Regions from separate parts of the Bradyrhizobium sp. HKCCYLS3013 genome, predicted to be linked through region 3. Evidence: predicted binding sites of a transcription regulator. Region 3 holds the regulator's gene; each other region holds the start of a gene.
The links. Region 3 encodes PhoB, which activates phosphate uptake and scavenging genes when phosphate is short. Its sites were predicted from a motif close to TGTCATNNANCTGTCAT; they were not measured.
Positions count from the first base shown of each region.

Region 1: the regulator PhoB is predicted to act here: its motif matches at 4,201-4,217, upstream of phnF (phosphonate metabolism transcriptional regulator PhnF).
Region 2: the regulator PhoB is predicted to act here: its motif matches at 2,274-2,290, upstream of ACQR1F_RS19540 (UDP-2,3-diacylglucosamine diphosphatase).
Region 4: the regulator PhoB is predicted to act here: its motif matches at 3,172-3,188, upstream of ACQR1F_RS28880 (Orn/Lys/Arg decarboxylase N-terminal domain-containing protein).

Region 1 is NZ_JBNPTK010000001.1:681,473-688,555, reverse strand. Features, by position in the region: gene phnL (phosphonate C-P lyase system protein PhnL) at 1-277, opposite strand, end outside; gene phnK (phosphonate C-P lyase system protein PhnK) at 295-1,089, opposite strand; gene ACQR1F_RS03305 (alpha-D-ribose 1-methylphosphonate 5-phosphate C-P-lyase PhnJ) at 1,082-1,966, opposite strand; gene ACQR1F_RS03300 (carbon-phosphorus lyase complex subunit PhnI) at 1,963-3,066, opposite strand; gene phnH (phosphonate C-P lyase system protein PhnH) at 3,070-3,681, opposite strand; gene phnG (phosphonate C-P lyase system protein PhnG) at 3,681-4,136, opposite strand; gene phnF (phosphonate metabolism transcriptional regulator PhnF) at 4,255-4,980, shown strand; gene ACQR1F_RS03280 (phosphodiesterase) at 5,011-5,850, opposite strand; gene ACQR1F_RS03275 (ABC transporter ATP-binding protein) at 5,858-6,910, opposite strand; gene ACQR1F_RS03270 (ABC transporter permease) at 6,916-7,083, opposite strand, start outside.
Region 2 is NZ_JBNPTK010000010.1:208,027-215,109, forward strand. Features, by position in the region: gene ACQR1F_RS19530 (caspase family protein) at 1-390, shown strand, start outside; gene ACQR1F_RS19535 (threonine ammonia-lyase) at 401-1,390, opposite strand; gene ACQR1F_RS19540 (UDP-2,3-diacylglucosamine diphosphatase) at 1,438-2,250, opposite strand; gene pyk (pyruvate kinase) at 2,443-3,861, opposite strand; gene ACQR1F_RS19550 (tartrate dehydrogenase) at 4,033-5,106, opposite strand; gene glgX (glycogen debranching protein GlgX) at 5,203-7,083, opposite strand, start outside.
Region 3 is NZ_JBNPTK010000001.1:301,475-308,557, forward strand. Features, by position in the region: gene pstS (phosphate ABC transporter substrate-binding protein PstS) at 1-349, shown strand, start outside; gene pstC (phosphate ABC transporter permease subunit PstC) at 447-1,445, shown strand; gene pstA (phosphate ABC transporter permease PstA) at 1,449-2,330, shown strand; gene pstB (phosphate ABC transporter ATP-binding protein PstB) at 2,327-3,151, shown strand; gene phoU (phosphate signaling complex protein PhoU) at 3,182-3,898, shown strand; gene phoB (phosphate regulon transcriptional regulator PhoB) at 3,915-4,622, shown strand; gene ACQR1F_RS01410 (trypsin-like serine protease) at 4,770-6,086, shown strand; gene ACQR1F_RS01415 (HoxN/HupN/NixA family nickel/cobalt transporter) at 6,255-7,083, shown strand, end outside.
Region 4 is NZ_JBNPTK010000022.1:49,433-56,515, forward strand. Features, by position in the region: gene cobD (threonine-phosphate decarboxylase CobD) at 1-729, shown strand, start outside; gene cobS (adenosylcobinamide-GDP ribazoletransferase) at 726-1,445, opposite strand; gene ACQR1F_RS28870 (histidine phosphatase family protein) at 1,442-2,035, opposite strand; gene cobT (nicotinate-nucleotide--dimethylbenzimidazole phosphoribosyltransferase) at 2,035-3,090, opposite strand; gene ACQR1F_RS28880 (Orn/Lys/Arg decarboxylase N-terminal domain-containing protein) at 3,235-5,592, shown strand; gene ACQR1F_RS28885 (GNAT family N-acetyltransferase) at 5,601-6,173, shown strand; gene ACQR1F_RS28890 (hypothetical protein) at 6,182-6,394, opposite strand; gene ACQR1F_RS28895 (hypothetical protein) at 6,664-6,792, opposite strand; gene ACQR1F_RS28900 (hydroxyacid dehydrogenase) at 6,826-7,083, opposite strand, start outside.

The DNA of each region.
Region 1 (7,083 bases), 380 kb from region 3:
GCCGCCTCGCATTCAGGACCAGGCGCGGCTCGGCGCCGGCGAGATCGGTCATCGCGCCCACGTGCCGGACGCCGATGCGTCCGCCATCGCAGCGGTAATTGCCGAAGATCATCTTCAGGATCGACGACTTGCCAGCGCCCGACGGTCCCGACAACACGACGCATTCGCCGCACCTGACCTGGAACGACACGCCGCGCACCACGGGCAGCGAGATGCCGCCCTGCAGATGCATGGTGAAGGTCTTCTCTGCATTCTCGACATCGATCATCACGGTCATCGCATTGGGCTCTTGCATCATGGCGGCAGGATCGAGGACACGAGGAGCTGTGTGTACGGCTCGCGCGGATCGTCGAGCACCTGGTCGGTGAGGCCGGTCTCGATCACCCGCCCCTCCTTCATGACCATCACACGATGCGACAGCAGCCGCGCCACCGCGAGATCGTGGGTCACGACGATGGCCGCGAGGCCGAGCTCGTTGACGAGGCTGCGCATCAGATCGAGCAGGCGCGCCTGCACTGAGACGTCGAGGCCCCCGGTCGGCTCATCCATGAACACCAGCCGGGGCTCGGTCACCAGATTGCGCGCGATCTGCAGCCGCTGCCGCATGCCGCCGGAATAGGTCCGCGGCGCATCGTCGATGCGGGCGACATCGATCTCCACGCGATCGAGCCAGGACGAAGCCGTCTGCCTGATCCGGCCATAGTTGTTCCAGCCGACCGCCATCAGCCGCTCACCGACGTTGGCGCCGGCGGAGACCGCCATGCGCAGGCCCTGCGCCGGGTCCTGATGGACATAGCCCCAATCGGTTCGGAACAGAAAGCGGCGCTCCGCCTCGCCAAGCCCGGCAAGATCGCGCAGCACGCCGTCGCGCATGCGGTAGGACACGCGGCCCAACGTCGGCGCCATTTGCGCCGACAGCATCTGCAAGAGTGTCGATTTGCCCGAGCCGGACTCGCCGACGATGGCGAGCACCTCGCCGGGATAGAGCACGAAGGAGACATCGCGGCAGGCTGCCAGGCGGCCGTAGCTCTTCGCAAGCCCTTCCGCGACGAGCAGCGGCTGATCGGATGCGCTGATCATCTCAGCCATGGGCGCTCTCCTTGTGCGGGGGGACGCTCTGCGCGCCACAATGTCCGGATGCCTGGCGGCCCTCGCAATAGTCGGTGTCGGAGCAGACGAACATGCGGCTGCCCTTGTCGTCGGTCACGATCTCGTCCAGATAGGACTCCTCCGCGCCGCACAGCGCGCAGGGCGCGTCGAACTTGTAACGCGTGAACGGATGGTCCTCGAAATCCAGCGAGACGACCGACGTATACGGCGGAATGGCATAGATTCGCTTCTCGCGTCCCGCGCCGAACAATTGCAGCGCCGGGCAATTGTCCATCTTGGGATTGTCGAACTTCGGCGTCGGCGACGGATCCATCACGTAGCGCGCATTGACCTTGACCGGATAGGCGTAGGAGGTCGCGATGTGACCGAAGCGCGCGATGTCCTCATAGAGCTTGACGTGCATCAGGCCATACTCGGCCAGCGCATGCATGCGGCGGGTCTCGGTCTCGCGCGGCTCGAGAAAGCGCAGCGGCTCGGGGATCGGCACCTGATAGACCAGCACCTGCCCCTCGTGAAGCGGCGCCTCGGGAATGCGATGCCGGGTCTGGATGACGCTCGCCGCTTCCGTCGAGGTCGTGGTGGCGACACCCGCGGTCTTGGCGAAGAACTTGCGGATCGAGATCGCATTGGTCGTATCGTCCGAGCCCTGGTCGATGACCTTGAGCACGTCGCAGGGACCGAGAATGGCCGCAGTGACCTGCACGCCGCCGGTGCCCCAGCCATAGGGCATCGGCATCTCGCGGCTCGCGAACGGCACCTGATAGCCGGGAATCGCGATCGCCTTCAGGATGGCGCGGCGGATCATCCGCTTGGTCTGCTCGTCGAGATAGGCGAAGTTGTAGGTCGGTGCGTTCATTCCGCAGCTTCCTTCAATTCGGGAGCGGCATTGGCCTCGGCGAACTCCCGGCGCAGCTTGCGCAGCAGGCCGAGCTCGGACTGGAAGTCGACATAATGCGGCAGCTTCAGATGCTCGACGAACCCGGTCGCCTGCACATTGTCGGAGTGCGACATCACGAACTCCTCATCCTGCGCCGGTGCAACCATGTCCTCGCCGAGCTCGCGCGCCCGCAGGGCACGGTCGACCAGGGCCATCGACATCGTCTTGCGCTCGCTCTGCCCGAAGGCGAGGCCATAACCGCGGGTGAAGCACGGCGGCTCGGTCGCCGAGCCCTTGAACTGGTTCACCATCTGACATTCGGTCAGCTCGACCGATCCGAGCGGCACCGCGAAGCCGACCTCCTCGGCCACGAACTCGACCTCGACGTCCCCGAAGCGGATTTCGCCGGCGAAGGGATGGTTGCGGCCATAGCCGCGCTGGGTCGAGTAGCCGAGCGCGAGCAGAAAGCCCTCATCGCCACGGGCCAGGTTCTGCAGCCGCAGATCGCGGTCGGCGGGAAAGCTCAGGGGATCACGGGTGAGATCGCCGACCGGCGCGCCAACCTCGGCTTGCGGCGACGGCTCGATCAGTCCGTCCTGACCGAGAATATCGGTGACACGCGGCGTCGGCGCATTCGGCGCCTCGGCACGGGCCGGCAGCTCCGGCTCGACGCCGGCCGCCAACTGCGGATCGAGCAGCCGATGCGTATAGTCGAAGGTCGGCCCGAGCACCTGGCCGCCGGGAATGTCCTTGAAGGTCGACGAGACACGCCGCTGCACCCGCATTGCGCCGGTATCGACCGGCTCGCTCGCGCCGAAGCGCGGCAGCGTCGCGCGAAAGGCGCGCACCAGAAAGATCGCCTCGATCAGATCACCGCGCGCCTGCTTGATCGCCAGCGCCGCGAGCTCGCGATCGTACAGCGAGCCTTCGCTCATCACGCGATCGACGGCGAGCCCCAACTGCTCGGAGACCTGCGCCAGCGACAGCTCCGGCACATCGCGATCACCCCGGCGCTCATGCGCCAGCAGCCGGTGCGCGTTCTCGATGGCGCGCTCGCCACCCTTGACGGCAACATACATGCCTCACTCTCCTGCGGAAACGAGCCGGGTCGTTCGCGGGATGGCGACGATGGACGAGCCATCGACCAGCACGACGTCGACACCACGCGGAAACAGCCTCTCATTGATCGACAGCCGCTCGAACAGGTCAGTCGGCGCGACCGTCGCACGGAACGATGTCGTCCCGTCGATGCCCGGACCACGCAGCTCGAACGCCGGACCTCTGGACAAGCTCGGCACCTGCAGGACCAGCGTCGTCGAGCGATCGGGATATTCGGCACTGCCGAGCGCGAATGAAGTCAGATCGGGAAGCGTTTCCGGATCCGCCGCGACCGCAAAGCAGGCGAGCGCCGCGTCGGCGACGATCGGCGCCCCCGTGTGAAACTTGAGCCAGGCGCCGACCTCGGACGTGCCGGCGAGCGAAGCATCAAGCCAGATCGGCGTATCGTGATCGAACAGGGTCAACGCGATCGCGGCGGCACCAGGCATCAACGACGACGGCCGGCCGACATGGCCCTCGACCTGTCGCACGCTTCCCGGACGCGCCATGGCCTCCATGACGATACGGAAGGTGGATTGCGCGGACAGCACATTGTCGGCGAAGCCGGGCTGCAGATCGGAAGCGGCGGCACCCATCAGCCTTCTCCTCGCACCATCGTATAGAAATCGACACGCGTGGCCGCAGCCTGCTCCGCGCGGTCGGCCCGCGATGCACGCATCTGCGCCTGCAACGGTGCGACCACCTGCGTCTCGATCGATCGCACATGGCTTGATGACTGGATCATCGCGTCACACAGCGCGATCAGGCGCGCCTTGTCGGCGTCACGTCCCAGCACATAGCCAAACCCGACCTCGCCGCTCTCGAGCCGCACCGCGGCGCGCGACACCGTCGCCTCGCCGACATTGAACGGCGCACCGTCGCCGCCGATCCGTCCCCGCAGCATCACCAGGCCATTCTCCGCCGGACGAAGATCGCGATACTCAGGCACCGCGAGGTCATTCAGCCTGGCGCGGATGTCCGCATGCGAGGCATGCGCCAATACCCGCATAGCCGCCCTGCGCCGGTCCTGCATCGTGGTCTCGCCGTCCATCGTCATCCCGATCTTGCCGTCTCGAAGTTGTCTATGTTAATAGACAACTTCGTAGCGAAGCGCCATGACTGTTTGATGACATGGGCGTGATTTCAGGCCGGACAGCGGAGAGCCGTGGATGAGCATGCAAGGCGCCGACTCGGGCGTGGCGCTGTGGCGGCGGGTGGCCGACGGCATCGAGCGCGACATCGCCGACGGCCGCTTCGCGGCCGGAACGCGCCTGCCCGGCGAGACCGAAATCGCCGAAACCTATCGCGTCAACCGTCATACGGTGCGTCGCGCGCTCGCGACCTTGGCGGAGCGCGGCCTCGTGCGCGCCGAGCGCGGCAGCGGCACCTATGTCGAAGCGCCTCGTCTGTCATATCCTCTGAGATCGCGCACCAGGTTCTCCGAGATCGTGGGGGCCGGCGGGCGCGAGCCGCGTGGACAGCTGATCGCAGCGTCCGAAGAGCCCGCGACGCGCGAGCTCGCGCGCGAGCTGCGATTGAAGACGGGCGCACCATTGGTGCGGATCGAGGCGCTGCGTCTCGCCGACAAGACGCCGATCTGCGTGAGCACATCCTGGCTGTCGGCCGAGCGTTTCCCCGAGGCCGGCCACATCTTCGCGTCGGTGCGCTCGATGACCGCCTTGCTCGCCCATTACGGCATTCGCGACTATCGCCGCGGCGCGACCAGAATCACGGCGGCGATCGCCGACGCGAGCGACGCCGCGCGGCTCGACCTCGCGCTTGGCCGTCCGGTGCTGGTGGTCGACAGCACCGATGTCGATGCCGACGGGACGCCGCTCGTCAGCAAGCGCTCGCGTTTCGCCGCGGAGCGCGTGACGTTCGAGGTGGAGAGCTAGACCAGACGTCCGCTACTCCCCCGTGCGCGCTCAGTCGATGAGCGAGCCGTCCTGATTGAAGAACGGATGCGGCCCGTCGAAATCGCCGATCGGCACCTGATGGGTGACGACCGTTCCGAAGCCCGGTCCTGGAAACCAGGCATGAAGGTGAAAGGCCGGCGGCTCGACCCGGAAGGATGGCGGGCGCAGCTCGGCCAGATCGAGCGCGACGGCATGGTTCGGCGCTGGACAGATCGTGCAGGGAATGCCCGCAAACCGGGTCAGCGTCGCGCGATGAACGTGACCGCATCCGATCAGTTGCACCCGCGGATGGCGCGCGAGGATCGCCGCGAGATCGTCGGCATTGCGCAGGTTCTGCCGGTCCATGTGCCAGATGCCGGTGGTGAATGGCGGGTGGTGCAGGAACAGCAGGGCCGGCCTTTCGCTGGAGGTGGACAGCCTGGCATCGAGCCATTGTAGACTCGCCTCGTCCAATTCGCCATGCGGATGGCCGGGCACGCTGGAATCGAGCAGAAGCAGATCGAGACCGGCCAGTTCCACATGCTGGTTCAGTGGCGCCGACTGCTCATGAGCAGCGCCGGGAAACGCCGCGCGCATCAGTTCGCGGGAATCGTGATTGCCTGGTACGGCGGCGAATGGAATCTCGAGGCCGGCAAGAAGATCTTTCAGATGATCGTACTCGGCCGGCGACGGCGTATCGGCGAGATCGCCCGAGATCACCACCAGATCGAGCTTCGGCGCGAACCGGTTGAGCTCCATGATGCAACGGGCCAGCGCACGCGCCGTATCGACGCGGCGGTAGGCGAGCCGGCCGGGCGCCTTGATGTGCAGGTCGGAGATCTGGGCAATGGTGACGGGGCTCTTGGTCATCGGCTGATCAACCCTTCTCCGGCAGCAGACGAATGGACCCGGGCGCAATCCGCAGGCCGATCCGCTCGCCCGCAGCGACCCTGATCGTATTCGGCGCGTCCACGGTCAGTGCGATCGAGGCGGCATCGCGGACAACGATCCGCTGCCGGTCGCCGGCAAAGCGGACGCTGTCGACGACGCCGGTCAGACTCGATACCGCGGCGTCGACGATCGCGATCGTTTCCGGCCGAACCATCGCCACCGCCAGGTTGCGTGGACCGGGATCCGCGATCGGCTGCCGGCCTCCCGGCAGAACGAGCTGGCCGCCGTCGAGCGGCGCCTCGATGATGTTGGCCGCGCCGACGAACTCCGCGACGAAACGATCGGCCGGCGCAAAATAGACCTCTTGCGGCGTCCCGATCTGGGCGATCGCGCCCTTGCGCATCACGACGATGCGGTCGCCGAGCTCCATGGCTTCAGCCTGATCATGCGTGACGTAGATCGCCGTGATGCCGAGCGTGCGCAACAGGCCGTTGAGCTCGCCGCGCAGGCGCTCCCGCAAGGCGGCATCGAGTGCGGTGAGCGGCTCGTCGAGCAGCAGCACGCTCGGGCGGATGGCGACTGCGCGCGCCAGCGCGACGCGCTGACGCTGACCGCCCGAGAGCTGATCGATGCGCCGGTCTTCAAGACCGCCCAGATTGGTCAGCGCGACCAGCTCGGCGACGCGCGCGGCGCGCTCCGGCTTGGCCACGCGGCGGATCTTGAGCCCGTAGCCGATATTGTTCGCGACCGTCATGTTGGGGAACAGCGCGTAGGACTGGAACACCATGCCGACATTGCGCTTCTCGATCGGCTGTCGCGTCAGATCCCTGCCGTCGAACAGCACGCGCCCGCCCGCATCGGGCGTTTCGAGCCCGGCCACGATCCGCAGCAGCGTGGTCTTGCCGCAACCGGACGGCCCCAGCAGCACCAGCGTCTCGCTCTGCGCGATGTCGAGCGTGGCGCGCGCGAGCGCGCACGTCCCGTCGGCAAAGGTCTTGCCGCAATTCTCCACCTTGAGGGCGGCTCCATGCCGGGTCATCGTGCTCACCGCAGGCTTCCTCTCTCGCCGACCCATTGCATGGCCACCAGCAGCGGGATGATCATGACGAAGAAGATCAGCGTGTAGGCGGATGCGACCTCGAGCCGCATCGATGCGTAGCTGTCGGCGAGACCGACCGGCAGTGTCTTGGTCAACGGCGTATGCAACATCCA
Region 2 (7,083 bases), on a different contig from region 3:
ACCACCATGCCGCCGCACGGGCCGCTGCCGCCCACGGTCGTCACGAAAGGCGATGCCGTCAACAACACAGGCCCCGGCAAGGTCGCTGATCCCAGGCCAATCGCTCAGACCAGGTTACGCGACAGGATCATGCCGCCGGCAAATCCGCCCGTGACTACGAAAATCCAGCGCGACCCACTGAAGCGCAGTCCTGGTCGGCCATTCGACACCCGCGAGGTCCGGCGTCCCTTCCCCGGCAATTCCGGACCGTTCAAGCCGAACATCAACGCGTCGCATCCGTCGATGGCGCGGGGTCAAGGCGGCCCGACGCGGGGCGCGCCGCACGTCGCGCAGTCCGGACTGCGGATGGGTGGTGGAGGATCGGCAAGAGGCGGCCTCGGCTTTCGCTGAGGCTTGATCGTCAGGCAATCAGCCGGGCGTAGAGCTCAGCGTCGACATTGCCGCCGGAGAGCACGATCACCACCGTCTTGCCCGCCGCGTCCAGCCGGCCGGCCAGCAATGCCGCGAGCCCGACCGACCCGCCGGGCTCGACCACGAGCTTCAGCTCCCGGAAGGCAAAGCCGACCGCCCGCCCCACCTCCTCATCCGAGGCCTCGACCGCAGCCGACAGAAGTTGGCTGTTGATCGCGAAGGTGATCTCGCCGGGAATCGCCGCCATCAGCGCGTCGCAGATGGTTCGGCCCTTTGCATCGTGGGCCTCGCGGTGACCGGCCCGCAGCGAGCGCGCATGGTCGTCGAAGCCCTTTGGCTCGGCAACGATCATCTGCGTCTGCGGATATCGCGCCTTCACCGCGGTCGAGACGCCGGCAAGCAGCCCGCCGCCGGAAGCAGGCACAATCACCAGATCCGGCGACAGGCCGAGCGCAGCAAGGTCGTCGGCGATCTCGCGGCCGACGGTGCCCTGCCCGGCGATGACAAAGGGATCGTCATAGGGCGGCACCACCGTCGAGCCGCGCTTTGCAGCGATGTCGCGCGCGATCGCTTCGCGGTCCTCGCGGTCGCGATCATAGAGCACGACGTCGGCGCCGAACGCCTTGGTGCGCTCGCGCTTGGCCGCCGGCGCATCCGAGGGCATCACGATCGTGGCGTCCATGCCCAGCAATGTGGCGGCATGGGCGACGCCCTGCGCATGATTGCCGGAGGAGAATGCGACGACGCCGTTGCCGCGCGCTGCTTGCGGGATCGACGCCAGCTTGTTGTAGGCGCCGCGGAACTTGAACGAGCCGGTCCGCTGCAGCACCTCCGGCTTCACGAAAACGTTCGCTTTGAAGCGCTCGCTGAGCACGGGAGCCGGCAGCAGCGGGGTCCGCACGGCCACGGGCGCGAGGACGCGTGCCGCCGCATCGATGTCGGCGGCGGTCACGGGCAGGATCGGGGAATGAGCTGTCATGCCCCGATTTTACCGCGCCCGATTGCCGAGAGGCAAGGGAGCCGGTGTCAGGCGGCGCGGGCGGCCAGCTGCGGAACCGGCGCCGGCTGCCGCTGCGGATCGGTCCAGGTGAGGATCTCGAAGCGGCCGTCCTCGTGCTCGACCAGCGCCGTGCAGCTTTCGACCCAGTCGCCGCAATTCATGTAGCGGATGCCGTCCTGGTCGCGGATGACGGCGCAATGGATGTGGCCGCAGATCACGCCGTCAGCGCCATGCCGGCGCGCCTCGGAGGCCAGTGCCGTCTCGAACGCGCCGATATAGTTCACCGCGTTCTTGACCTTCTGCTTGGCCCATTGCGACAGCGACCAATAGGGCACGCCGAACATGCGGCGGAAGAAGTTGACCAGCCGGTTCATCTGGATCGCAAAATCGTAGGCCTTGTCGCCGAGATGGGCGAGCCAGCGCGCGTTCTGCACGACCAGATCGAAGATGTCGCCATGGATCACCAGATAGCGTTTGCCGTCGGTGCCGGTGTGCACGATGTTCTCGACGACGTCGATGCCGCCGAAATGCGTGCCGTAGTAGCCGCGCAGGAACTCGTCGTGATTGCCGGGGACGTAAACGACCTTGGCGCCCTTGCGCGCCTTGCGCAGCATCTTCTGCACCAGGTCGTTATGCGACTGCGGCCAATGCCAGCTCGATTTGAGCGCCCAGCCATCGATGATGTCGCCGACCAGATAGATCGTATCGGCATCATGGTGGCGCAGGAAATCGACCAGGAGATTGGCCTGCGAGCCGCGGGCTCCGAGATGAACGTCCGAGATGAACAACGTCCGAAAGCGCCGAGCCGGGCTTTCTTCACCAGCAGTCTCAAGTCCCATGCGCGCCCACCTAACAGCCCCTGATGACACCGCGATGACGAACGGCCTCACTGGCAGAACCCGTCCTGCCGGACCGCGACCGGACACCGCTCGTTCGACGACTCGCGACGCCCTTCGTCACTGCCCCGCGATACCAGCGCGGTGCGACAATCAGGCGACAGGCGGGCGGCGCGAACAGGGAAAATCGGCCTCCTATCTCGGCATGGTGACGACGCGCAGATTGTTGGTGGTGCCGGCCTGCGCGAACGGGATGCCGGCGACGACGACGAGCAGGTCGCCGGCTTCCGCGAACTCCTCCTGCATGGCAAAGAAGGTCGCGCGCTCGACCATTTCCTCGTAGTTCTGCACGTCCTGCGACAGCACGCTGTGCGCGCCCCACAACAGGCACATGCGCCGCGAGGTGTCCTCGTTCGGCGTGATCGCCAGAATCGGCAGGCTCGGCCGCTTGCGCGCAACGCGGGAGGCCGAAGTTCCGCTCGACGTATAGGCCACGATCGCCCTGGCGTGGATCGCCGACGCCAGGTCGGCCGCGGCGGTCGCCACCGCATGCGGTGCGGTCTGCTCCTCGCCCGGCTGCGTCGCCTCGACGATGGAGCGGTACATCTTGTGGCCCTCGGTTGCCTTGATGATGCTGTCCATCATCGCGACCGCCTCGCGCGGGTATTGCCCGCTGGCCGATTCCGCCGACAGCATCACCGCGTCGGCGCCGTCATAGATCGCGGTCGCGACGTCGGAGACCTCGGCGCGGGTCGGCGTCGGCGTCGCGACCATCGAATCCAGCATCTGCGTCGCGACGATCACCGGCTTCACCGCGAGCCGGCAGGCGCGCACCAGCTCCTTCTGCTTGCCCGGCACGTCCTCGTTGGGAATCTCGACGCCGAGATCGCCGCGCGCGACCATGATCGCGTCCGACAGCTGGATGATGTCGTCGATGCGCTCCAGCGCCGCCGGCTTCTCGATCTTGGACATGATGCCGGCGCGGCCATTGATCAGGCCCCTCGCCTCCAGCACGTCGGACGGCTTCTGCACGAACGACAGCGCCACCCAGTCGACGCCGAGGTCGAGCCCAAAGGCAAGATCGGAGCGGTCCTTGGCCGTCAGCGGCGACAGCTCCAGAATCGTGCCCGGCAGATTGACGCCCTTGTGATTGGAGATCGCGCCGCCGACGATCACCTTGGCTTCGATCCAGTCGTCGCCGAGGCCCATGACGCGCACCCGCACGCGGCCGTCATCGATCAGAAGATCGTGACCGGGCGCGACCGCCGCAAAGATCTCCGGATGTGGCAACGGAATCGACGTCTTGTCGCCCTCGGTGCCGTTGAGGACAAACCGAATCGTCTCGCCGGCTTCGACCTGGATCTTCTTGTCGCGCAGCGTGCCGACACGAATCTTCGGACCCTGCAGATCCATCAAGATGCCGATTGGCCGCTGCACCTCCTTCTCGAGGGCGCGGACCGCGGCATGGACCCTGGCGTGATCGGCCTGCGTGCCGTGACTGAAATTGAGACGAAATGTGTCTACACCGGCGAGGAACAGCGCTTTCAGCATCTCCGGAGAATTGCTCGCGGGACCGACAGTCGCGACGATCTTGGCTCGACGGTGACGACGCATGATGTGTCCTTTCTCCTGAAGCCCAGGTCACTTAAGTCCGTGTCTCGCGTCACCATGACATGCATGTGATTAGCATGCGCGGACGCAGCGGAAGCGCTGATATACGCCCCGCAGCGTCCATTGCAAGCGCGACGCGGAACACGCCGAAATTGTGCAAGAGAGTGGCACGCCTCAGACGTTGGAGCCGTGGATCGCGTCGATGACGGCGTCGGTCACCTCCTTGGTCGTCGCCTTGCCGCCCACGTCGGGCGTCAGGATGCCGGCTGCACACACCTTTTCCACGGCCGCCATCAATCGCACGGCCGCGTCCCTCTCGCCGAGATGCTCGAGCATCTGCGCGCCGGTCCAGAACGTCGCCACCGGATTGGCGATGCCCTTGCCGGTGATGTCGAACGCCGAGCCGTGGATCGGCTCGAACATCGACGGGAAGCGCCGCTCCGGATCGATGTTGCCGGTCGGCGCCACGCCGAGGCTGCCGGCGAGCGCGCCGGCGAGATCGGACAGGATGTCGGCATGCAGGTTGGTCGCGACGATGGTGTCGAGGCTCTTCGGCTGCAGGGTCATGCGCACGGTCATCGCGTCGACCAGCATCTTGTCCCAGGTCACGTCGGGGAATTCCCGCGCCACCTCGGCGGCGATCTCGTCCCACATCACCATGCCGTGGCGCTGCGCATTCGACTTGGTGACGACGGTGAGGAACTTGCGCGGCCGCGACTGCGCCAGCTTGAACGCGTAGCGCATGATTCTGGCGACGCCGACGCGTGTGAAGACCGCGACCTCCGTGCCGACCTCTTCAGGCAGGCCGCGATGCGCGCGGCCACCCATGCCGGCATATTCGCCCTCGGAATTCTCGCGCACGATCACCCAGTCGAGATCGCCGACGCCGACATTGCGCAAGGGCGAGGCCACGCCGGGCAGGATCTTGGTCGGGCGCACATTGGCGTACTGATCAAAACCCTGGCAGATCGGCAGCCGCAGGCCCCACAGCGTGATGTGATCGGGCACGTCGGGCGCGCCGACCGCGCCGAAATAGATCGCATCGAATTTCTTGAGTTCGGTAAGGCCGTCGGCCGGCATCATCACGCCGTGCTTCTTGTAGTAGTCCGAGCCCCAGTCGAAGGTCTTGACGTTGAAGCTGATGTCGCCCGCGCGCTTGGCGAGTGCCTCGAGCACGCGGACGCCTTCGGAGATGACCTCGGGGCCGATGCCGTCGGCGGGAATGGCGGCGATGGAATGGGTGCGCATTTGAGCTTTTCTTGACCTCTGTCCGGGCGTTTCACCCGGACAGCTTTTGCACGACATCCCGCGAACGACAAGCCGGCGCCGGGCTGTGTCGCCGCCCTACCCCAGCGGCGCCTCCGCGATGTCGAGCAGCGCGCCGAGGCCGTGGCGCAGGCCGCGCATTGGCTGCTGCTCCGAGGACAGGCCGAGCGCCAGCATGGACCGCCCCGTGACCTCGTAGACATGCCCGAACGGAAACGACTGCGGCTGCGCATCCGGCTGGTTGGTGTCGAGCAGCGCCAGCCAGTTGTGGCCCTCGGGCACGGACGGCAGCGTGAAGTTCACGACGTCGTAATGCGCGTTGTAGACCAGCAAGAGCGTCGCGTCCGAGCCGCGCCGCTTGACGCCGGTCTCCTGGGCGCGGCCGTCGAGCAGCATGCCGAAACAGCGCGCATGATCGTCGGTCCACTGCTCGGTCGTCATCTCCTCGCCGGACGGATCGAGCCAGGTCACATCCTTGACGTCGAGCTCCTCATTGTGCGAGCCGACCAGGAAGCGGCTGCGATAGAGGATCGGGAAGGCCTTGCGCATCGCGATCAGCTTGCGCGTGAACTCGCGCAACGCCCTGCCCTGCGGCGTGATGCCCATCCAGTCGAGCCAGGTGGTCTCGTTGTCCTGCGCATAGGCATTGTTGCTGCCGTTCTGGGTATGGCCGAACTCGTCGCCAGCCAGCAGCATCGGCGTGCCGTGCGACAGCAGCATCGTGGCCAGGAGATTGCGCTTCTGCCGCTCGCGCAACGCCGTGATCTCGGGGTCGTCGGTCGGCCCTTCGACGCCGCAATTCCAGGAATGATTGTTGCTATGGCCGTCGCGATTGTCCTCGCCATTCGCCTCGTTGTGCTTCTCGTTGTAGGAGACGAGGTCGTTGAGGTTGAAGCCGTCATGGGCGGTGATGAAGTTCACGCTCGCCCAGGGCCTTCGGCCGCGCTTGTTGAACAGGTCGCCCGAGCCCGAGATGCGCTTGGCGAAATCGGCCAGCGTGCCGCCGTCGCCCTTCCAGAACGCGCGCGCGGTGTCGCGGAACTTGTCGTTCCACTCGGCCCAACCCGGCGGAAACTGCCCGACCTGATAGCCGCCCGGGCCGATGTCCCAGGGCTCGGCGATCAGCTTGACGCTGGACAGCACCGGATCCTGCCGGCAGGCGTCGAGGAAGCTGCCGCCTTCGTCGAAGCCGTAGGGCTCGCGCGCCAGGATGGTGGCGAGATCGAAGCGGAAGCCGTCGACCCGCATCTCCGTCGCCCAATAGCGAAGCGAGTCCGCGACGAGCTGCAGCACGCGCTGGTGCGACAGGTTCACGGTGTTGCCGGTGCCGGTGTCGTTGATGTAGTAGCGCTTCTGGTCCGGCATCAGCCGGTAGTAGCTGGCATTGTCGATGCCCTTGAACGACAGGGTCGGCCCGAGCTCGTTGCCTTCAGCGGTGTGGTTGTAGACCACGTCGAGGATGACCTCGATGCCGTTGGCGTGGAACTGGTTGACCATGGTCTTGAATTCGGTCGCGAAGGGCGTCTTGAGATAACGCGGCTCCGGCGCGAAGAAGCCGATCGAATTGTAGCCCCAGTAGTTGCGCAGGCCCTTCTCGACCAGATAGCTGTCGTCGATGAAGGCATGGATCGGCAGCAACTCGGCAGAGGTGATGCCGAGGGAGCGCAGATAGGCCGGAATATCCTGATGCGCGAGGCCGGCGAAAGTGCCGCGATCGGCCTCGGGCACCAGCGGATGCAGCTTGGTGAAGCCCTTGACGTGCATTTCGTAGAAGATCGTCCGCTCCCACGGAATCTCCGGCTTGCGTGAGGTGCCCCAGGTGAAGGCGGGATCGATGACCCGGCATTTCAGCATCAGGGGCGCACTGTCACGATCGTCGAACGACAGATCCTTGTCGGCATGATCGAGCTGGTAGCCGAACAGCTCCGGGCCCCAGCGCAGGTTGCCGACGAGCTGCTT
Region 3 (7,083 bases):
GAACAAGCTGACCTACACGGCCATGGTGAACAAGGCCGGCAAGACCGTGCAGCCGACCGTCGAGGCCTTCCAGGCCGCCGCCGCGAATGCCGATTGGACCAAGGCCCCCGGCTACTACGTGATCCTCGCCAACCAGCCCGGCGACAAGTCCTGGCCGATGACGGCCGCGACCTTCATCCTGATGCACAAGGAGCCGACCGACAAGGCCGCGTCCGCCGAGGCGATCAAGTTCTTCAAGTGGTCGTTCGAGAAGGGTGGCAAGATGGCCGAGGAGCTCGACTACATCCCGATGCCCGACAGCGTCGTGAAGCTGATCGAGAAGACCTGGTCTGCCGACATCAAGAGCTGAGCTGGACGTATCGAAAATTCCCCTCTCCCGGCCGCCGGGGGAGGGGTGCTACCGGGGTTGAGGCGTGTCCAAGGAACAGGGGGCGGAATTGGCAGAGATGGCGGTTCAGACCGAAGTCGGCGACATCGCGGCTGCTGCCGGGCCCTACGACCGGGCGCGCGCGCTCAGTGCCTTCAAGCTTGGCGACGTCACCTTTTACTGGATCACCCGGCTCGCCGCGATCTCGGTCCTGTTGATCCTCGGCGGCATCATCATCTCTCTCATCATCGGCGCCTGGCCGGCGATGAAGGCCTACGGCTTCGAATTCCTGTGGACGCGGCGCTGGGCGCCGTCGGCCGATCCGCCGGTGCTCGGGGCGCTCGGCCCGATCTACGGCACCCTGGTCACGTCCTTCATCGCGATGCTGATCGCGATTCCGGTGGGTCTCGGCATTGCGATCTTCCTCACCGAGCTGTGCCCGCAATGGCTGCGCCGTCCGATCGGCATTGCGATCGAGCTGCTCGCCGGCATTCCCTCGATCATCTACGGCATGTGGGGCTTCTTCGTTCTGGGCCCGTTCCTGGCCTACACGTTCCAGCCGTTCATGATCAATCTCTGCTCCGGCATCCCGGTGCTGCAGGACATCTTCGCCGGTCCGCCGTCCTATCTCAGTCTGTTCAACGCCTCGCTGATCCTGGCGATCATGGTGCTGCCCTTCATCACCTCGATCTCGGTCGACGTGTTCAAGACCGTCCCGCCGGTGCTGAAGGAAGCGGCCTACGGGGTCGGCTGCACCACCTGGGAGGTCGTGCGCAGCGTCGTCATTCCCTACACCCGTGTCGGCGTCATCGGCGGCGTCATGCTGGCGCTGGGTCGTGCGCTCGGCGAAACGATGGCGGTGACCTTCATCATCGGCAACTCGTTCCGGATCTCATCGTCGATCTTCGCGCCGGGCACCACGATCTCGGCCGCCATTGCCTCTGAGTTCCAGGAGAGCGACGGCCTGCACCAGTCGAGCCTGATCCTGCTCGGCCTGCTGCTCTTCGTGCTCACCTTCTTCGTGCTGGCGAGCGCGCGCCTGATGCTCATGCGGCTCCAAGCAAAGGCGGGAAAATAAGCCATGTCCAGCGCAGATTCGCTCACCGCCGATACGCCGGTCAATCCGATCTATGCGCGCCGACGCCGCAGGGACATCGTGATCCGCGGCCTCTGCGTCGCCGCCGCGCTGTTCGGCGTCACCTGGCTGGCGCTGATCCTGTTCACGCTGTTCTATAACGGCCTCGCCGGCCTCAGCCTGCAAGTGTTTTCCGCCGACACCCCGCCGCCGGGCTCGAGCGAAGGCGGCCTGCGCAATGCCATCGTCGGCTCTCTGATCATGACGGTCATCGGCGTCGGCATCGGCGCGCCGCTCGGCCTGTTCGCCGGCACCTATCTGGCCGAGTACGGCCGCAACGACCGCCTGACCTCGGTGATCCGCTTCATCAACGACATCCTGCTGTCGGCGCCCTCGATCATCATCGGCCTGTTCATCTATGGCGCTGTCGTGGTGCCGATGGGCGGCTTCTCGGCGCTCGCTGGCTCGCTGGCGCTGGCGGTCATTGTCATCCCCGTGGTGCTGCGCACCACCGAGGACATGCTGCTGCTGGTGCCCAACCCGCTGCGTGAGGCGGCCTCGGCGCTCGGCCTGCCGCGATCGCTGGTGATCCGGCGCATCGCCTATCGCGCGGCGCGCTCGGGCCTGATCACCGGCGTGCTGCTGGCCACCGCCCGCGTCGCCGGCGAGACCGCGCCCTTGCTGTTCACTGCGCTGTCGAACCAGTTCTGGAGCCTCAACCTCTCCAAGACGATGGCCAACCTGCCCGTCACCATCAACAACTTCGTCCAGAGCCCCTATGCCTATTGGAAGCAGCTGGCCTGGAGCGGAGCCCTTCTGATCACTCTGGCCGTGCTCGCCCTGAATGTCAGTGCACGCATTCTCGGCGCCGAGAGGAACGCAAAATGACCGACCTGTCCGTATCCGTCAGCCAGCCCAATCCCGCCGCGCTGAACGGCAAGGTTTTGCCGGAAGCCCCCGCCAAGGTGACCGCGCGCAACCTGAACTTCTATTACGGCGATCACCACGCGCTGAAGAACATCAACCTGTCGCTGGGGACCAACCGCGTCACCGCGTTCATCGGCCCGTCCGGCTGCGGCAAGTCGACCCTGCTGCGCATCTTCAACCGGATGTACGATCTCTACCCGGGCCAGCGCGCCGTTGGCCAGCTCATGCTGGACAACACCAACATCCTCGATCCCAAGCTCGACCTCAACCTGCTGCGGGCCCGGGTCGGCATGGTGTTCCAGAAGCCGACGCCGTTCCCGATGACGATCTACGAGAACATCGCCTTCGGTATCCGGCTGTATGAGAAGATCTCCAAGTCGGAGATGGACGACCGGGTCGAGAAGGCACTGCGCGGCGGCGCGTTGTGGAACGAGGTCAAGGACAAGCTCAACGCTTCGGGCCTGTCGCTGTCAGGCGGCCAGCAGCAGCGGCTGTGCATTGCGCGCACCGTGGCGGTCCGGCCGGAGGTGATCCTGTTCGACGAGCCGTGCTCGGCGCTCGATCCGATCTCGACCGCCAAGGTCGAGGAGCTGATCCAGGAGCTCGCCGAAAACTATACGATCGCCATCGTGACGCATAACATGCAGCAGGCGGCGCGCGTCTCCGACAAGACCGCCTTCATGTATCTCGGCGAGCTGATCGAGTTCGACGACACCAGCAAGATCTTCACCTCGCCGAGCGATCGGCGGACCCAGGATTACATCACCGGCCGGTTCGGCTGACGCCGACGACATTGACTTCAGGAGATCATCATGGCCAGTGAACATACCGCCAAGGCGTTCGACAGCGATCTGCAGGATCTCACCCGGCTGGTGTCGGAAATGGGCGGCCTCGCCGAGCGTCTGATCGTCGATTCCGTCGATGCGCTGGTGCGGCGCGACATCGCGCTCGGCCAGAAGGTGGTCGCCACCGACGCCGAGGTCGACAAGCTGCAGCGCATCATCGAGGAGCGCGCCGTTCTTACCATCGCCCGGCGACAGCCGATGGCGGTCGACCTGCGCGAGATCGTCGGTGCGATGCGGGTCGCCACCGATCTGGAGCGCATCGGCGATCTCGCCAAGAACATCGGCAAGCGCGTCGCGGCGCTGGAGAGCGACTTCCATCCGCTCAAGCTGATCCGCGGGCTCGAGCACATGACCGACCTGGTGCAGTCGCAGGTCAAGACGGTGCTGGACGCCTATGCCGCGCACGACCTGCCGGCGGCGATGACGGTGTGGAAGGGCGACGAGGAGGTCGACGCCATCTGCACCTCGCTGTTCCGCGAACTCCTGACCTACATGATGGAGGATCCGCGCAACATCTCGTTCTGCATCCATCTGATGTTCTGCGCCAAGAACATCGAGCGCATCGGCGATCACGCGACCAACATCGCGGAGACCGTCTTCTATATGATCGAAGGCCAGCAGATCATGGACAAGCGCCCGAAGGGCGACATGACGAGCTTCGCATCGACGATCCCCGGCAACTGAGAGAGACGGTTCTGACATGGGCGCCCGAATTCTGGTGGTGGAGGACGAGGAGGCGCTGACGACGCTCCTGCGCTACAACCTCGAGGCCGAAGGCTACGAGGTCGAGACGGTGGCGCGCGGAGACGAGGCCGACACACGGCTGAAGGAGCGCGTTCCCGATCTCGTCGTGCTCGACTGGATGCTGCCGGGCCTGTCCGGCATCGAGCTGTGCCGCCGCCTGCGGGCGCGGTCCGAGACCCGGCAATTGCCGATCATCATGCTCACCGCGCGCGGCGAGGAGAGCGAGCGCGTGCGCGGCCTCGCGACCGGCGCCGACGACTACATCGTCAAGCCGTTCTCGGTGCCGGAGCTGCTGGCGCGCGTGAAGGGCCTGCTGCGGCGGGCGAGCCCGGAGCGGCTGGCGACCGTGCTGTCCTATGGCGACATCGAGCTCGACCGCGAGAAGCGCCGCGTGGCGCGCTCGGGACGGCCGATCGATCTCGGCCCGACCGAATACCGCCTGCTCGAGTTTTTCCTGGAGCATCCCGGCCGCGTGTTCAGCCGTGAGCAGCTGCTCGACAGCGTCTGGGGCCGCGACATCTATATCGACGAGCGCACGGTCGACGTCCATATCGGCCGCCTGCGCAAGCTGCTCAATCCGGGCCGCGAGCAGGACCCGATCCGCACCGTGCGCGGCGCCGGCTATGCGCTCGATGATCGCTTCGCCAAGAGCGAGCAGGTGTAAGGGGCGATCGGGCGTGAGGATGAAGCAGGTGTGAGGCGCGAGGGGGCCCGATTGAGGAGATCGTGGTCCGCTTTCCGCCACGCCGCCGCCGTCTTGATCATGTCAGCTCGGCGGCCCCTGACGATGTTTCGGTCCCAGCGGACGCCCTTGATCAAGATCATCATCATATCTCTAGCCGTCCTGCTCGGCAGCGCGGCGGGCGCCGCGGCCGCCGAGCTCGAAGACGCGGTCGCCGCGGCGGGAAACGGACAACACGCCGCGGCGATGCGCCGCCTGCTGCCGCTGGCCGCCAAGGGCGATGCGCGGGCGCAGTTCGACGTCGGCTTCATGGAGGCCTTCGGCTGGGGCCAACCGCGCAACCCCGCCGAGGCGCTGGCGTGGTATCGCAAGGCCGCCGATCAGGGCCTCGCCGTCGCCCAGCATTATCTCGGCATCGCCTATGTCAACGGCGAAGGTGTCGCGAGCAATTATGGCGAAGCCGGCCGCTGGTTCAGCCGCGCGGCAGCGCAGGGCTTCGCCCAGTCGCAATACATGCTGGGCCTGATGCTGCTCGACGGTCGCGGCGTGAAGCAGGACGTCGTGCAGGGCTACGCCTGGCTGGTGATGGCGGGTCGCAGCGGCGTGCGATCGGCCGGCCGCGACGTGCAGAGGGTCAAGCTGACGGAGCCGCAGCGCGTCCAGGCCCAGAGCGCCATTGCGGCCTGGCGGCCGAAGCCGGAATCGGCGGAGGCGGGCGTCGCCGCTCCGCGTCCGGAGCAACTGCTCGGGCTCGACCGCCACATCGGCGAGGTCGTCGATCCCACCTCGTGGCCGGCGTCGTCGATCGGCGTCGTCACCGTCGCGCAATACTCGACCGGCGGCTGGTGCACCGGCACTCTGGTCGCGCCGCGCGTCGTGCTCACCGCCGCGCATTGCGTGTTCAACGGCGTCGCGCAGGTCAGCCCCGGCAATGTCCGCTTCCTGGCCGGCATGAACAGGGGCACGCCGGCGGCATCGTCGGTCGCCGACAAGCTGATCGTGGCGCCGGACTTCGTCCCGACCCGGCACGACAGATGGTCGCTCGACCGCTCGCCCGCCGATTGGGCGCTGATCGTGCTGAAGGATGCGCTGCCGTCGAAGCCGGTCGCGGTCAAGGCGCTGACGCGCGAGGAACTGCAGGCTGCGACCACCGCCGGAACCATCTCAGAGATCGGCTACGGCCAGGAGCGGCGCTATTCGCCGACCGGCCAGCGCAATTGCAGCGCCGGCATGACCAGCGATGCCCGGCTGCTGACGGTGCATTGCCTCGCCAATTTCGGCTATTCGGGCTCGCCGATCCTGGCCGAGGTCGGCGGGCAGCCGACCGTTGTCGGCATCTTCTCGGCGTTCCACGAGGAGACCCGGCTGATGTTCGCTGCGCCCGCCAGCCAGTTCGAGGCGGTCGTGCAGCGCGAGATTGCGGCGCAGAGTGCCTCGGCGCGGTGAAGGGGGAGGGGACGAGAGAGGTCCCGCCGCTGGTCACGATCTGTGCGCGACTGGATAGCGGGTTGCCAAGCGAGCGGGCGATCCGGCAAGTGCAGCCGATTTTTTCCTGTAGCTTTCGCCTGCAGCGGGGCTTTACCGAACTGGCCTGGCTCTTGCTATAGTCCGAGTATGACGATTGTTCCAATTGATCATCCTCGTGCCCCGCGGCTGCTGTGGTGGCGGTCGCAGCCCGGCAGGACCGTTGCGCTCGTCGCTGGGCTGGTCGCGGCCAATGCGGTGGCCTGGGCCTGGGCATTCGCGCTCTACGCCGACCGGCCCGCCATCGTCGGCACCGCGATGCTGGCCTGGCTGCTCGGACTGCGCCATGCCGTCGATGCGGACCACATCGCGGCGATCGACAATGTGGTGCGGAAGCTCGTGCAGGACGGTCGCGCCCCGCGCGCCGCCGGCCTCTATTTTGCGCTCGGCCATTCCAGCGTCGTCGTGATCGCCACCATCGTGGTGAGCCTGGTGGCCGGCGCAGATCTGTTGAGTGAGGACAGCGCCATCCGCGCGATCGGCGGCACCATCGGCGCCTCGGTCTCCGCAGGCTTCCTGCTGCTGATCGCCTTCGCGAATCTGGTGCTGTTCGTGAACCTCTGGCGCCGCCCATCCCACCCCCATTCCGACATGGATGCCGCCGGTAGCGCCGGGCGGGGCCTGCTCATTCGTCTGCTGCGGCCGGTGCTCCGCGTCGTCTCCCGCGCCTGGCACATGTACCCGCTCGGCTTCCTGTTCGGCCTGGGCTTCGACACCGCCAGCGAAATCGGGCTGCTCAGCCTGTCGGCGACCGAGGCGGCGCGCGGGGCGAGCCTGGCGCATGTGCTGGTATTCCCGGCGCTGTTCGCCGCGGCGATGGCCACCGTCGACACCGCCGACAGCGTGCTGATGGCCGGCGCCTATCGCTGGGCGCTCACGGATCCCGCGCGCAAGCGGCGCTACAATCTGGTCATCACCG
Region 4 (7,083 bases), on a different contig from region 3:
GCTGTGTTTGCGCCGACCTACGAAGAACATGAGCTCTGCTGGCGCCGCTGCGGTCACCGAGTGCGTTTGGTCGACAAGGTCGATGCGCTGGCGGAAGCAGACGTCGCCATTGTGGTCAACCCGAACAATCCCACTGGACGATTGCTGCCACGCGCCACGCTCCACTTGCTCGGCGTGACGCTCGCGCGTCGCAACGGCCTGCTTGTGGTAGACGAAGCTTTTGCTGATTTCTGTCCCGTGGAGGCGAGCCTGATTCCGAACTTGCCACCAGCCACTCTGGTGTTGCGATCGTTCGGAAAGGCTTACGGCCTGGCAGGATTGAGGCTCGGCTTTGCCATAACTTCCCAGGACCTGGCCGATCAATTGCGCCGTGCGCTGGGTCCATGGGCCGTGTCTGGACCTGCGCTTGCGATAGGTTCGATTGCTCTGGCTGACGACCAATGGCTGCGGGACGCACGCGTGAGGCTGGTGTCCGACGGACAACGGCTCGATACGATGCTGACCGCGTCCGGCTGCCAAATTCACAGCCTCGGTTCCAGGGCTCTTGGCGGAACACCCCTGTTCAGGCTGGTCGAGAACGCGAATGCTGCCGCATTGGCCGAGCGGCTCGCCCGGCACGGCATCCACGTCCGGCGTTTTCCGGCTCAGCCAAACTGGCTGCGCTTCGGCCTGCCAGGCGACGAGTCCGAGTGGCAGCGGCTGGCGCAGGCGCTCGGCGGCGCCTTCTAGCCGAGCACGCAGGCGGCAAGCAGCAGTGTTTCCGTGACCTCGATGCTAGCGCCATGGCAATCACCAGTGATGCCGCCGAGCCGCCATTGCCAATAGAATGCGACCGCCGGCAGGAGCACGATGGCGAGCAGCGTCGGGACCGCGCCGGCCAGCGCGGCGATCACGAGCACGCCGCCCCACGCGATAATGACATTCCAACCGACGCTGTTCGCGACGCTCGCGCCGAGCCCCGGCTTCAGCGACAGCAGCGTCTTGGTGCAGACCAGCGTTCCCAGCCGTGCCCAAGCCGGGATCAGCAGCAGCACCCAGGCCGTCGGGCCCGTGGCCAGCTCGGCGATCAGCACCAGCTTGGCGGCGATCTGAAGCGATATCGCGACCACGGCGAAGCTGCCGGCATGGGGATCGCCGAGCACGGCGATGAAGCGTTCAGGCTTGCCATGCGCGGCGCCGAACGCATCAGCGACGTCGCCGAGCCCATCGAGATGCAGCGCGCCGGTGATCCAGATCCAGGCGACCAGCACGGCCAGCGCGACGATCCACGGATCGGCCTCATGAAAAAGGCGGGCGATCAGCGCCAGACAGGCGCCAATCACCAGTCCCGCGGCCGGAAACCAGACCGACGCCCGCGCAAGATCGTCCGGTCGCGACTCCGCGACGCGTGGGGTCGGCAGCCGCGTCAGGAACTGCAATGCAATCCAGAATTCACGAAGCGTCATGGCTGAATGATCTCGACGATTTCGCCCCAAGCTACACCATCATCGCCCTGCCCGGCTTCGAGTGTGATCCGCGTGCCGGGACAGATACGCAGGCTCCATAGCTGGCGCAGCGGCCAGCCGAGCAGATGCGACAGCGCGGCACGCACGGCGCCGCCATGCGTCACCACCAGAACCGGCGCAGGCCCGGACTTTGCCAGAATGCGATCAGTCGCGCGCGTGACACGCGCTCGCAGATCGACCCAGCTCTCACCGCCCGGTGCCCGGACTGTGGGATCAGCATGAAAGGCGTCGAGCAAACCTTTCCCCCCGGGCTCGGCGGCGAGGTCACGGCGGCTTCGCCCGTCCCAGTGCCCGAAATCGAGCTCGCTCCAGTCCGCATCGATGTCCAGCGCGCAGCCGGCCTGTCGCGCATAGTCCTCCGCCGCCGCACGTGCGCGCGCCAACGGCGAGCTGACAACGCTGCGCCAGATCCGGCTCTGCGTCTGCCGCCGGAATTGGTCCCAGCCGAGGTCGCTGAGCGGCGGGTCGGTACGGCCGTCGAGATGGCCGTCCCGCCCCGTCGTCCCGTGCCGCAGCAGATCGATCCGCATCAGGGCTTGGCTCCTGATACAGCGGCCTCCGCGAAGGTCGCCATGCCCCCGTGAAGCGCACAAGCCAGCCGGATGATCGGCAGCGCGGTGGCGGCGCCGGAGGCCTCGCCGAGCCGCAGATCGAGGTCGATCAGAGGACGCGCGCCGAGCGCGTCGAGCACAATGGCGTGGCCGCGTTCGGCCGAGCGATGCGAGAACAGCAGCCACGCACGGCAGGACGGATTGAGGCGGACGGCAACCAGCGCCGCGACCGAGACGATGAAGCCGTCGACCAGCACCGGCCAGCGCCGCTGCGCGGCGGCGACGATCGCGCCGGCCATCGCGATGATCTCGAAGCCGCCGACCGCTTTCAGGATGTCCGCGACGGCCGCTCCCGCCGTGAGCCCGTGTCGCCGCAATGCGTCGACGATCACCGCGGCCTTCCTGGCCCGCCCGTCGGCGTCGAGCCCGGTGCCGCTGCCGACGGTGTCGACAGGCGCACAGGACAGCAGCGCGGCGGCGATCGCCGCCGCCGACGTTGTATTACCGATCCCCATCTCGCCGAAGATCACGAGTTGCGGCGCGTGATCGGCCTGCCGCAGCACCGCCCGCCGTCCGGCTTCGGCCGCGAACGCAACCTCCTCCGGCGTCAGCGCCGCCTCGGTGCTGAAATCGCGGGTGCCGCGCCGCGGCTTGTCGACGACGACGCCGGGCACCGGCTCATGCGCCAGCGTCCCGACGTCGACCACCTCAAGCGGGCAGCCCAGACTGCGCGCCAGCACCGAGATCGCCGCACCACCGGCCGCGAAGTTGTGCAGCATCTGCACCGTCACTTCCGGCGGATAGGCCGACACGCCCTGCGCCGCGATGCCGTGATCCCCTGCGAACAGCACCACCGGGACCCTGTCGGCCCCCGGCCGTTCCAGGGCCTGCAGCGCCGCCAGTTCGACCGCCACCTGCTCCAATCGCCCAAGGGCGCCAAACGGCTTGGTCAACTGCGCCTGGCGTTCCAGCGCCGCCTGCCGATGGAGTTCGGACGGGGCCGCACAATCAAGGCTGATCCATTCAGGAAGCACCGCGGATCCTTTCAGCGTCACTCGGGTTCGGGACGATTGCCACCGCGAGACGGCCGAGACAAGCTCCGTGAGGCGCCCAATTGTCATCGAACCGTCATCGAACGTGACGACAGGTGGCTGCCCCACCCAGCCCGAAAGACGCTCATGGATTACTTCCGCCGCTTCACCTTCCTGTTCGCCGCGCCCGTGTTCGAGACCGACGATCTCGCCGGCGTCCGCTTCAACCAGATCATCGAGGAGATCCAGCGCTCGGGCTTCGAGGTGGTGCGCGCCCGCAAGCTGGAGGACGCCGAGATCGCGGTGCAGACGGACGCCGCGATCGGCTGCATGGTCGTCGACTGGGGCAAGAAGGGACTGGAGGGCAAGACGGCGTCGCTGATCAATCTGATGCGCCGGCGCGGACTGGACTTCCCGATCATCCTCCTGATCCGCCGCAAGCGGTTCGAGGATCTGCCGGTCGAGGTGCTCGACTTCATCGACGGCTATGTCTTCCTGTCGGAGGAGACGCCCGCCTTCATCGCCAAGAACCTGATCAGCCGGCTGAAGCAATACGCGGAGACGCTGAAGACGCCGTTCTTCGGCACGCTGGTCGACTATGCCGAGGAAGGCAACCAGCTCTGGACCTGTCCCGGCCACAATGGCGGCGTGTTCTACAGCCGCAGCCCGATCGGCCGGATCTTCGTCGAGCATCTCGGCGAAGCCGTATTCCGCGACGACCTTGACAATTCCGTGCTCGATCTCGGTGATCTCCTGACCCATGAGGGACCGGCGCTGCGCGCGCAGAAGGAAGCGGCGCAAATCTTTGGCGCCGAGAAGACCTATTTCGTCCTCAACGGCACCTCGACCTCCAACAAGGTCGTGTTGGGCGCGCTGGTCACCGATGGTGACCTCGTGCTGTTCGACCGCAACAACCACAAGGCGGCCCATCATGGTGCGCTGCTCATCTCGGGCGGCGTCCCGATCTACGTCCCGACAGTTCGCAACCCCTGGGGCCTGATCGGCCCGATGCGCTGGGACCTGCTCGACGAGCAGCACCTGCGGCAACAAATCCGCGACAACCCGCTGGTGAAGGACCCCGACGCCTGGCGCAAGGAGCGGCCGTTCCGCGTCGCGGTGGTCGAGCAGTGCACCTATGACGGCACGATCCACAGCGCCGAGATGATCCTGAAGCGGATCGGCCACCTCTGCGACTACATCATGTTCGACGAGGCCTGGGCGGGGTTCATGAAGTTCCACCCGCTCTATGCCGGCCGCTTCGCCATGGGCCTCGGCGATCTCGGACCCGACGCACCAGGCATCATCGCCACGCAATCGACCCACAAGCAGCTCGCGAGCTTCTCCCAGGCCTCGCAGATCCACGTCAAGGACCGCCACATCAAGGGGCAGCGGCGGCGGATCGAGCATCGGCGCTTCAACGAGAGCTTCATGCAGCACGCCTCGACATCGCCGTTCTACCCGCTGTTCGCCTCGCTGGACGTCGGCGCGCAGATGATGAAGGGCCGCTCCGGCGAGGTGCTGTGGGACGACACGATCCGGCTCGGCATCGAATTGCGCAAGAAGATCCGGGCGATGCGCAGGGAATTCGAGGAGAAGGAGAAGGATCCGGCACGGCGCTGGTTCTTCGAGCCGTTCGTGCCGGATCGCGTCTCGATTCCCGATGCGGCCAATCCCGGAGCCAGCCACGATGTGGCCTGGGAGGCGATCTCGACCGACCAGCTCGCGACCGACGCGTCCCTCTGGCAGCTCGCGCCCGGGGCCGCATGGCACGGCTTTCCGGATCTCGCCGCCGGCTTCACCATGACCGATCCGAACAAGCTGACCCTGCTGACCCCAGGCTTTGATCGCGCCACCGGCGGCTATGCCGACCACGGCATCCCGGCGCCGATCGTCGCCCAATATCTGCGCGAGAACCGCATCGTGGCGGAGAAGAACGACCTCAACTCGCTGCTGTTCCTGCTGACGCCGGGTGTCGAGGCCAGCAAGGCCGGAACCCTGATCAGCGGCCTGGTCGCCTTCAAGCGGCTCCACGATGACAACGTGCTGCTGGAGGACGCCATTCCGGAGTTCACCCGGAAGCGCTTTGCGCGCTACGGCAAGCTGCGGCTGCGCGACCTCTGCGGCGAGATGCATCGGTTCTATCGCGAGGCCGAGGTGAGCGCGCTGCAGGCAAAGCAGTTCCAGCCGCAGCATTTGCCGGAGATCGCGATGTCGCCGCGCGAGGCAGCGCGTGCACTGATGCGCAACGAGGTCGATTACCTGCCGATCGACCAGATCGCCGGGCGCGTTGCGACGACGCCGTTCGTGGTCTATCCGCCGGGCATCGCTACCATCGTTCCGGGCGAGCGGCTCTCCGCGCGCGCCCAGCCGATGATCGATTACCTCAAGATGTTCGAGCGGGCGTTCAACGCCTATCCCGGCTTCGACGTCGAGATCCAGGGACTGTACAAGGAGCTCGACGAGTCCGGCCGGATCCGGCTCCACACCTATGTCTGCGCAGAGTAATTCGAACCATGGACAGCGCGATCACGGCTGGCGAGACCGAGCCGCCGGTCCTCGTCAGGCCATCCCGGGACGAGGATGTCGAGGCCATGCTCTCGATCTACCGGCGGCACGTCCGCCGCGGGGTCGAGGACAGCGCCCCCGGTTCCGGCGCGCCGGAGCCGGACGATCTCAAGCAGCGGCGCAAGAATCTGCGCAATCATCGCCTGCCGCATCTGGTTGCGACATTCCGCGGCGAGGTCGTGGGCTATGCCTATGTCGTCCTGTTCAGGAAGCGGCCGGCCTATCGGTTCGCGGTCAAGCATTCGATCTATGTCCACCATGAGCATCTCGGCCGTGGTGTCGGCCGGCTGCTGATGCAGGCGCTGATCGATGCGTCCGCCGCGGCGGGATATCGGCAGATGATCGGCTATATCGACGCCGACAACGTCGCCTCGCTCGGCATTCACGAACGCTTCGGATTCGCCAGAGTGGGGCTGCTGCCGGGCGTCGCCTACCGCTACGGCCGCTGGTGCGACACCGTGATGGTGCAGCGCTCGCTCGGCCCCGGGGCCCGCGATGCACCGGCTGGGCTGAGCCGCTGAGCCGCAGCTCAGGAGGGAAAGTCGGCCGCCTTCACCTCGATGCGGTCGGCGTGCAGCGACCAGTCGCGCAGCTCCTGCTGTTCGCAGAACCTGGACTTTGCGATTTCTGCGGCTTCGCCTTCGCTGTCGGCCTCAACCTCCAGCGTGCTCTGGCAAATCTCGCACTGGCGGCCATTCTCGCCCAGCACGTCCTTCAGGAAATGGATGACGTAGCGCGACATGCAACCTCCTGCCTCTCACGCAGTGATCGAGGAGATGTTAGCGCGCTTCTCCGTCCGCTGTTGACCGATATCAAGCGGCCGACGCAAATATTTGACGCAGCTCGTGGAACCGGCGCTCAGGCTCCGACCGAAGGCAGGCTTGCGGCGGCAATCGCGACGAACTGCGACACGGCGCGACGGACGCGGCCATGGGTCGACTTCAGGATGGCGTTCAGCCGGCGCATCGGACCAGTTTCCCTTCCGCGCCGAGCGAAAAAAATGGCCTAAGCTCATGGCGCCTCTGGAAAAATGATCAGCCGCCGCCGGGCTGTCGAGACGGCGCAGAAAATAGCAATGTCCACGTCGCCGCAGCCGCCCGGGAGAGAAGATTCATTGCCGCCCTGCGGCTTGCGACGCATGAAATCTTCTCCCCGCAACTCCCCCTCTCCCGGCTAGCCCGGCGCCAATCCGAACGCCTCGCGGAAACGGGCGCTGTAGCGCGGCCAGGCCTCGGGATTGATCAGGCGCGGCGGCCGGCCGCCGTCGAGCGCGGCGAGCAGTTGCTCGGCCGCGATCCGGCCCATGTTCTGCCGCGCCTCCCGCGTCACGCCGGCGGTGTGCGGGCTCGCCAGCACGTTGTCGAATTGGAGCAGCGGATGATCCGGCGGCGGCGGCTCCTTGGCCCAGACGTCGAGCCCGGCGCCGGCGAT